Regions from separate parts of the Bacteroides celer genome, predicted to be linked through region 2. Evidence: riboswitches for the same ligand, from Rfam matches in the RefSeq annotation. Region 2 holds a riboswitch; each other region holds the start of a gene.
The links. Region 2 has a riboswitch for cobalamin ahead of CJF29_RS16025 (TonB-dependent receptor plug domain-containing protein). Riboswitches for the same ligand answer to the same signal wherever they lie in the genome.

Region 1 (2,193 bases), 2.4 Mb from region 2:
CTTCTTCCGTAATCGGATGCTCCACCTGTAAACGGGTGTTCATCTCAAGGAAATAATAGTTGCGGTGTTTGTCAACAAGAAATTCGATAGTACCCGCACCAATGTAGTTTACTGCTTTAGCCGCGGCTACCGCTTTTTCACCCATGTCTTTCCGCAGTTCGGGAGTGACGAAAACCGAAGGAGTCTCTTCTACGATTTTCTGGTTACGGCGTTGCACGGAACATTCGCGTTCGCACAGATGAATGACGTTTCCATGCTTGTCACCAAGAATCTGGAACTCGATATGATGAGGCTCTTCAACGAACTTCTCCAGATAAACCGTGTCATCGCCAAAGGAAGACAACGATTCGCTCTTGGCAGTGGTATAAGCTTCTTTCACTTCTTCGACACTGTGGATGAGGCGCATACCCTTTCCACCACCGCCCATAGAAGCTTTCAGCATCACCGGGTATCCGATCTTATTGCAAAGTTCTATGGCTTCTTCCACACTTTTCAAATTGTCTTGTGTGCCGGGAACAACGGGTACTCCCGCCTCGATCATTTTGATACGGGCAGCAATTTTATCCCCCATGGCTTCCATTGTTTCCGGATTAGGTCCGATAAAGATGATTCCTTCTTCCTGACATCGACGGGCGAAGGTAGCATTCTCGGACAAGAAGCCGTAACCCGGATGGATGGCGTCCGCATGAGCTGCTTTCGCCACTTCGATGATTTTTTCTATATTCAGATAACTCTCTTTGGATGCTGCCGGCCCTACGCAATAAGCTTCGTCTGCATAAAGCACGTGCTTCGCGGTCCGGTCTGCTTCGGAAAAGATAGCGATACTCGTTATCTCCATCTCCCGGCAGGAGCGCATCACCCTTACGGCAATTTCACCGCGATTGGCTACTAAGATTTTTTTTATCATACTTTTTTCAATTAAGTACATACTTATTAATGTCTTCCTATCTAATGGACATACTCCACCCGACGAAAAACAGTATTTTTTTGATTTGGGGCTTAACAAGTGATGCTCTTTCTCCTAACCCACGAGGAGGGGAGCGTCTTACACAAAATGGCAGGTCTTCTGACTGACTCTTGTCTTATTTGCCTTCCCGATTAACATCAGTGGCGTTAAACTAGTTCAATTATAAGACATTGAACAGAGCTTCACAGCAGCGGGACTGTCCGGGACTTACACCCGATTCCCTATTAATCGTCGTCCGTTGGATACGGATTCTGAACCATTTCGGGGGGCAAAGATAAATAAATATTAAATAAGATGTTCCTTTTTTGCACGAAAGTTTCATTTTTGTGCAATGCTTATCTTTAAAACGGGGATTTGTCTTCGATTAAGAATATTGTATATCTTTGTAATGTCATTAATTATATAGTAAAAATGAAATATTTAAATGAACCCGTCAGGCGCCAGGATCGTCTGCTGGAAGAAGAAAAAGCTCTTCGTTTATTACAAACTGCAGAATACGGAATATTGTCGATGCAGGCAGTAGGAGGCGGCGGTTATGGAATTCCTGTCAATTATGTGTGGGATGGTGCTCATTCTATTTATATTCATTGTGCACCCGAAGGGGAGAAACTGCGTTGTATCTCTGCTTGTGAGAGAGTTTCTTTTTGTGTGGTAGGAGCCACTCATCTTGTTCCCGACAAGTTTACGACGGGGTATGAGAGTATTGTACTGACAGGGACAGCCCATACTGGACTTTCGGAAGCCGAACGGATGAAGGCGCTTGAACTGCTGTTGGATAAACTCTCTCCTGAAGATAAAGTGGTAGGAATGAAGTATGCGGAGAAGTCTTTCCATCGCACGGAGATCATTCGTCTGGATATTGATAACTGGTCGGGCAAATGTAAACGGGTTTGATTCTTTAATTAGTGTGTAACCTTGCTACTTTTCTAAACTATATTTCTCCTGATATTGTTAAGTTGATAGTAATTAATTAAAAGGAGATATTCGTATGAAAGAAAAGAAAATAGCTCGTGAAGAAAGAAATCAGGAGAAACTGGCTAACGGTGATTGGGTAATGGCAGAGTTTTATGCAACGTGGTGTCCTCATTGCCAACGTATGAAACCGGTTGTTGAAGAATTTAAGAAACTGATGGAGGGAACATTGGAAGTGGTATTGGTAGACATCGACCAGGAACCTGCCCTTACAGATTTCTATACGGTTGAGTCGACTCCTACCTTTATTCTTT
Region 2 (2,193 bases):
TTGATAGCTCCAATTCCACTTGGCAGAGGTTTGGAATACCCATTGTTGGCTGAATTCTTTCTTGTATTGACTTTGTATGAAAGTGTTTTTATCCCACAGGTGTTGGGTAGAATGGTCGTCGTAGAAAGTGGTAGCTTTGGGTAGTCCCCGGGAGGATTGGAAGTAATAGGCTTTCAGCCGCCATTGTTCTTTATCGGAGAAGTTACCGTAAAGTCCGGCTTCAGCACGGAATGTTTGTACATCTGTATTCTTCCGTTTCTCACGTGAGGACAGATCTCCTTCTGCACTTCCATAGCGCAGTGTATATGGATAATGTCCGTCAGAAGACATCCATTCGCCATTGACTGACATGCTCCATGTTTTATTGAATTGTTGTTCCAGCAGGAGGGAGGGATTGACTAATCCCCAGGAACCTGTTTTGAAAGCTCCTGCTATGTTGGTCTTTTTGTCTTTTGTGAACTGTGGGGTAAGTGTCTGGATATTCAAGATGCCTGCTGACGCAAAGAAGCGGGCAGGTTGGAAGATGTTATCGCTTTGTCCGTTGTTTAGAGAAAGTCTGTCTACGTTATCGAGTGAGAAACGCCCGATGTCGATTTGTCCCGTTTGGCAATCGGTTAGGGTGATCCCGTCATAGCCAACAGCGGTATGTTGTGCTCCCAGGCTTCGTATGGATACAGTTTTTAGTCCGCCAATACCTCCGTAGTCTTTTACGGTCACTCCGGCAAAGTGTTTCACTGCGTCGGATACTTGCAAGGCGTGCAGGTTTTTCAGGGCGTCTTTGGAGAATACTTGCAGGGGAGCGGTAGAACGTACTTCGCGAGTCTGATAGATATCTGATACTGTTATTTCAGGAATAGAATATGTATGTGTCGTATCTACCTTTTGCTGTTGTGCAAAAAGTGGTATGGATAAGAATTGGCAGCAGAATACTGCAAAGATCATTTTCTTAAATGTTCTCTCTTTCATTTATTCCTTATTTCAGTCTGTTGCTATTTAAAAGTGTCCGGGCGAAATCCCTTCGACCGGACACGCATAAATAAACTTGGCAGAGTTTATTCGTTTTAACACACTTTCTCTGAATTAGAGTGATGAATGAAATGATAGACGACTTGTCCGGTTCATTAGACTCAACGCTTTTTCCTCGAAAGCAGTGAAACATAATTGCATGGTAGGTCTTCTGACTTATTCCTGTTACAAACGCCTTCCCAGATTATTCTCCAGTGGCAATGAGTGAATTGCTTGTAACATGCATGGAACTTACAGCAGCGGGACTGTTCAGGATTTACACCTGATTCCCTTTTAATTGCTTCCCCCGTAAGGGAGTCGCAAACCAATGCGGGACAAAGATAGGGAGTTTATTTGTTTTTTCCAAGTTGGGGGATATTCTTTTTCTTTCGTCCTGATACGAAAGAGAAAGAACCAACTTGTTTTCTTCGATATTTTCTGTATTTTTGTAAATGAGACTGTCACTTATTACAAAATTTACCAAATTAGCGGATTTTAGAGGCGGGTATTGAGTTGCCCGCCTTTTTTATTTGTTTGACATAAGATTAGCTTTTAAAAAGTATCTTTGTCTATGTCCAACGTTGGACGTATGAAACAGATTTATTGAAACATAATTGGTCGTTTTTTATAGGGGATGCAGCGGTATCCACCTATTTTGTTCCTTACTATACGGTTTTGAACTAATTCATTTCGGTATGGTTTTGAAGCAAATGATACTTTAGCAAACAAGTATTGAAACGGTAGCCCGTGAAATAATATAGAATTTACCTAACGTACAAACGTAGGTTATCTACCGTGTGAATGTCCGTTACCTACTGGGCGAGCATCAACAACCTACCAGACAAAAGTCGGTCATCTGCCGGACGAACAGTTCATGAGGGACACGGGAACAGAAACGGCACCGACGAAGTGATCCGAACCGACAACGGCAGCATCCAAAGCCATCTTCTCTGCCCAGTATTATTGCTGTTGTTTATAACAGAAATAATACTTTTACTTACTCTTCTTTACTCTTCTCTTCTCTACTCTACTGGTTTTCATTGGCTTTTCCCCCTTTACTGGTGGGCGTTTCAGCGCTTTGTACACCCCTCTCCGAACACCCTCATTTTTGTATCGTTTTACTCTAGTTCAACATTAGTTAAGTATTCTTCGATAGCTTGTGCGGTGGCGTCTTTTAGGAGCACGGTC
Region 3 (2,193 bases), 2.7 Mb from region 2:
GCTAAAAACTTGCGTAGATTCAAATGATAGAACTTAAAGAACTGACATTAGGATATGGACAGCGCACGCTGTTGGAAACGGTAAATGCCCGAATCACAGGCGGACAACTCGTTGCCCTGTTAGGACGTAACGGAACGGGAAAGAGCACCCTGCTCCGTGCTATGATGGGGCTGGGAAAGCCTCAATCAGGAGAGATTACTCTGCAAGGAAAAAACATAGCATCATTGAAACCGGAAAAATTAGCCCGGAATATAAGCTTTGTCACCACCGATAAAGTACGTATCGCTAATCTCCGCTGTAAAGATGTAGTAGCTTTAGGGCGTGCTCCCTATACCAACTGGATCGGCCAACTGCAACCGGAAGACCAAAAGCGGGTGGATGACGCTATGCAGCTAGTCGGTATGTCCGGTTATGCAGAAAAGACAATGGATAAAATGTCCGATGGCGAATGTCAGCGAATTATGATTGCCCGTGCTCTTGCACAGGATACTCCCGTCATCCTGCTTGATGAACCGACCGCCTTCCTGGACTTACCTAACCGCTACGAGCTCTGTTTGCTTTTAAAGAAACTGGCACAGGAAGAAAAAAAATGTGTCTTATTCTCCACTCATGACCTCGACATCGCCTTATCGCTTTGCGACTCCATCATGCTCATAGATAATCCGCAGATGTACACGCTGCCTACTCCGGAAATGGTGGCCAGCGGACATATAGAAAGACTTTTCCGAAATGAATCCGTCACGTTTGATGTGCAGGAGATGAGAGTACGCATCAAATAAACAAACAGATATCCGACAAGAATCAGACTGTGTATAAAATAAATAGGTAGCATTCATTTGGGTTCCTATATAAATTCGCTATCTTTGCCCCGAATTGGTTTCAGATAGCCATATCAACTATCTGAATTAAAAGGGAATCGGGTGTAAATCCCGGACAGTCCCGCTGCTGTGAAACTCCATTCAACTTCTTGATATTTACTTTTACCACTGACCAGGTATCGATAGTCAAGGTCGGGAAGGCATCAGGAAGGGAGTCAGTCAGAAGACCTGCCATTCATACCTTTATAGTTGTTTTTACTCGTGGGATAGGAAAACGGCAGACTGTAAAAAAAGAATCGAGTAGTCATGACATCGGAAATGATTGAAGGAGGATAAATTCTCTCTAGCTAAAATATCAAAAGGACGGCATTAGACCGTCATGCTCAATGTGTGCGTATCCCCGCAGAAGTGATTTCTCCGGGGGTACTTTTAGCTAAACTAAATATCATCATATAATAATCACAATGGAAGTTCTAAGAAATTTATTTGAAGGTTACCCCAATCTTTGGGGCGGCGGAGTGGCACACTCCGTACTGATTCTGTCACTAACCATAGCGTTTGGAATCATCCTTGCAAAAATCAAAGTGCGGGGAGTATCTCTGGGAGTTACCTGGATACTCTTTGTCGGAATCGTATTCGGTCATTTCAACATGAATCTGGACGAACACCTGCTCCACTTTCTAAAAGAATTCGGATTGATTCTGTTTGTTTACTCAATTGGTTTGCAGGTAGGACCCGGCTTTTTTTCAGCATTCAAAAAGGGGGGCTTTACCCTGAATATGCTAGCTATGCTCGTAGTAGTATTAGGAGTAACCATTACTATTATCCTGCACTTCACCACCAGAACTCCGATTACCACAATGGTAGGTATTTTGTCCGGAGCCGTCACCAATACTCCGGGACTGGGAGCCGCACAACAGGCCAACAGTGATTTGAATGGCATAGATGCTCCCGAAATTGCTTTAGGATATGCTGTCAGCTATCCGCTGGGTGTAGTAGGTATCATCCTTTCCCTGCTTGCTTTGAAATATCTCCTTCGCATCAATACTGCTCAAGAAGAAAAAGAAGCAGAAGTCGGTCTGGGACATCTCCAGGAACTTACCGTACGCCCTATCTCCATTGAAGTGAGAAACGAATCGGTAGATGGCATCAGGATTAAAGAACTCCGCCCGTTACTGAACCGTAAGTTTGTCATTTCCCGCATCAAACACCGCGAGGGTGGAGAAACCGAATTGGTCAATTCCGAAACAATTCTACATGTAGGGGATATCATATTAGTGATCTCTACCCCGATTGACGTGGAAGCAATCACTATATTCTTCGGAAAGGAAATCAAAATGGAATGGGAACAACTGAACAAAGAGCTCATTTCACG
Region 4 (2,193 bases), 2.5 Mb from region 2:
CAAAGTGCTGGTAGTGGGTGAAGATTCTAATTTACAATGGTCGGAGACTGTGCCTGAATATGTAATGTTTGCCGATTACTACTTCCGTGGCTTTCCCGAAGATCATGGTGAACGCAGCCGTAATGTAGAGGCGCGCAACCTTTTCAATTATATCATCAAACTGACGGGTAACCAAATGACTCCCGAAGATTTCTATATCACCAATCTATGCAATGATAACTTGGAACCTGCCCCCAAAGGAAAGAGGGTTCTCATACCCGAAGATAAAGCTCTGAAAGGAATTGAACACATCGAATGGATTTTATCACAGAATCCCACCATCGAATATGTGTTTGCCATGTCGTTGCAAACCAATTACTGGCTTCAGAAAGGCGGGTTCTACGAAGGTAGTGCCGAGTTTCTATCAGCTGCCGAACCCCGGCGCACAGGAACTGAAAACTATCAGCCTTTTTACCAACCGGTAGACGGCAAAGCATTTATCCAAGTCTGTGGTAATTGTTATGATGCCAAAAACTTTGCGGTGAAAGTGATTCCCATCCTTCCCGCTAAAGATTTTCCTTTATCCGAGCAGAACATGGAGCGATACGGGGAAGCTTGCAAAAAGGTGAGTAGCTATTTTAAATAAAGGAGGAGACGGGAATACATATTATAAATAAGGTGTTCTCTTCTTCTTTCCATATTCAGCTTTTTTGTCTCTTATTTTCCTTTTCTCTCTTTCCTTTTTCCTCTCTTTTTCCTTTTTCTATTCTCTCTCTCTTTTTCTATTTTGTTCCTGTTTACCTTTTCTTTTTTTCGCATTCCGAAAATCCTTTTTCGGAAACATAGTGAAAAAGAAAAAATCAGTAGTAAATTTTAAAAGGCAGAAATATTTCTTTGATTTTGTATAGAACAAAAGAAAATAATTTCCCACTTTTGTAGCTGCAATAGGGGATAGGCGCCCTGTGGGATGTCTACTTTCTGGAAAAAGGATGAATGAAAACAGAATACTTCTTGCGTTAAAATCAGAAAAAAGTTTTCCGTTTTGGAAAACTTTCTGTATCAGCGAGAAAGAAAAGTTTCCCGAAATTTAATGTTAAAAGCTAACCAAGCTATTAGATAATCTTCTATCTTTGTATCCGGTTTCGGAGCTAAAAAGAGGTTTAGTCAATGAGGGAACGCTGTGTAAATCGGCGACAGTACCCGCTGCTGTAATTCTCTAAGAATCCGCACAATAAGCCACTGCATCGATGGCGGTGTGGGAAGGTGTTGCGAGGGAGGGATAAGTCAGAAGACCTGCCGGAATTTTTTAATTTTCAATTTTTAATTTAATAAGCTTTCGGGAGTTAAAGTTATGAACTACGCGGAAATTTGTATCATCAAACGTGATGGTAAAAGAGAAGATTTCTCTATCAGTAAGATCAAGAATGCAATCAGTAAGGCATTCAGTGCAACCGGTTTTCAGGATGAGCAGCAGTTGGTGGCTGACATCACTATGAACGTAATCAGTCAGTTTACTACTCCTACTATTACCGTAGAAGAGATTCAAGATTTAGTAGAAAAGTCGTTGATGAAAGTACGCCCGGAAGTAGCGAAGAAATATATTATTTATCGCGAATGGCGGAATACGGAGCGCGATAAGAAAACCCAGATGAAGCAAGTGATGGACGGCATCGTTGCCATCGACAAGAACGATGTCAACTTGAGCAATGCCAACATGAGCAGTCACACGCCTGCCGGACAGATGATGACATTCGCTTCCGAAGTAACCAAAGATTATACGTATAAATACCTGTTGCCGAAACGTTTTGCCGAAGCACACCAGTTGGGAGATATTCACATTCACGACTTGGATTATTATCCGACAAAGACGACAACTTGTATCCAATATGATATGGACGACCTCTTTGAACGTGGTTTCCGCACAAAGAACGGTAGTATTCGTACCCCGCAAAGCATCCAGAGTTATGCTACGCTGGCTACCATTATCTTCCAGACCAACCAGAATGAGCAGCATGGCGGACAGGCGATTCCTGCTTTTGATTTCTTCATGGCAAAAGGTGTGGCCAAATCTTTCCGTAAGCATCTGGCATCGTTCATCAATTTCTATGTCGCCATGGAAAACGGAAATCAGGCCGATGAGAAATCCATCCGCACATTGATTAAAGAATATCTTCCGTCTATCAAGGCTACCGAAGCCGAACGCGAAACATTGCG

Region 1: it holds a riboswitch for cobalamin, as region 2 does, so the genes downstream of both, accC (acetyl-CoA carboxylase biotin carboxylase subunit) here and CJF29_RS16025 (TonB-dependent receptor plug domain-containing protein) in region 2, are expected to answer to the same signal.
Region 3: it holds a riboswitch for cobalamin, as region 2 does, so the genes downstream of both, CJF29_RS04655 (putative transporter) here and CJF29_RS16025 (TonB-dependent receptor plug domain-containing protein) in region 2, are expected to answer to the same signal.
Region 4: it holds a riboswitch for cobalamin, as region 2 does, so the genes downstream of both, CJF29_RS05435 (anaerobic ribonucleoside triphosphate reductase) here and CJF29_RS16025 (TonB-dependent receptor plug domain-containing protein) in region 2, are expected to answer to the same signal.

Annotation. Positions count from the first base shown of each region.
Region 1 is NZ_CP178209.1:1,503,307-1,505,499, forward strand. Features, by position in the region: gene accC (acetyl-CoA carboxylase biotin carboxylase subunit) at 1-907, opposite strand, end outside; cobalamin riboswitch at 1,039-1,243, opposite strand; gene CJF29_RS05600 (pyridoxamine 5'-phosphate oxidase family protein) at 1,379-1,861, shown strand; gene CJF29_RS05605 (thioredoxin family protein) at 1,956-2,193, shown strand, end outside.
Region 2 is NZ_CP178209.1:3,915,507-3,917,699, reverse strand. Features, by position in the region: gene CJF29_RS16025 (TonB-dependent receptor plug domain-containing protein) at 1-966, opposite strand, end outside; cobalamin riboswitch at 1,150-1,350, opposite strand; gene CJF29_RS16020 (DUF5106 domain-containing protein) at 2,124-2,193, opposite strand, start outside.
Region 3 is NZ_CP178209.1:1,257,047-1,259,239, reverse strand. Features, by position in the region: gene CJF29_RS04665 (FecCD family ABC transporter permease) at 1-27, shown strand, start outside; gene CJF29_RS04660 (ABC transporter ATP-binding protein) at 24-779, shown strand; cobalamin riboswitch at 858-1,069, shown strand; gene CJF29_RS04655 (putative transporter) at 1,283-2,193, shown strand, end outside.
Region 4 is NZ_CP178209.1:1,465,396-1,467,588, forward strand. Features, by position in the region: gene CJF29_RS05430 (hypothetical protein) at 1-625, shown strand, start outside; cobalamin riboswitch at 1,106-1,295, shown strand; gene CJF29_RS05435 (anaerobic ribonucleoside triphosphate reductase) at 1,331-2,193, shown strand, end outside.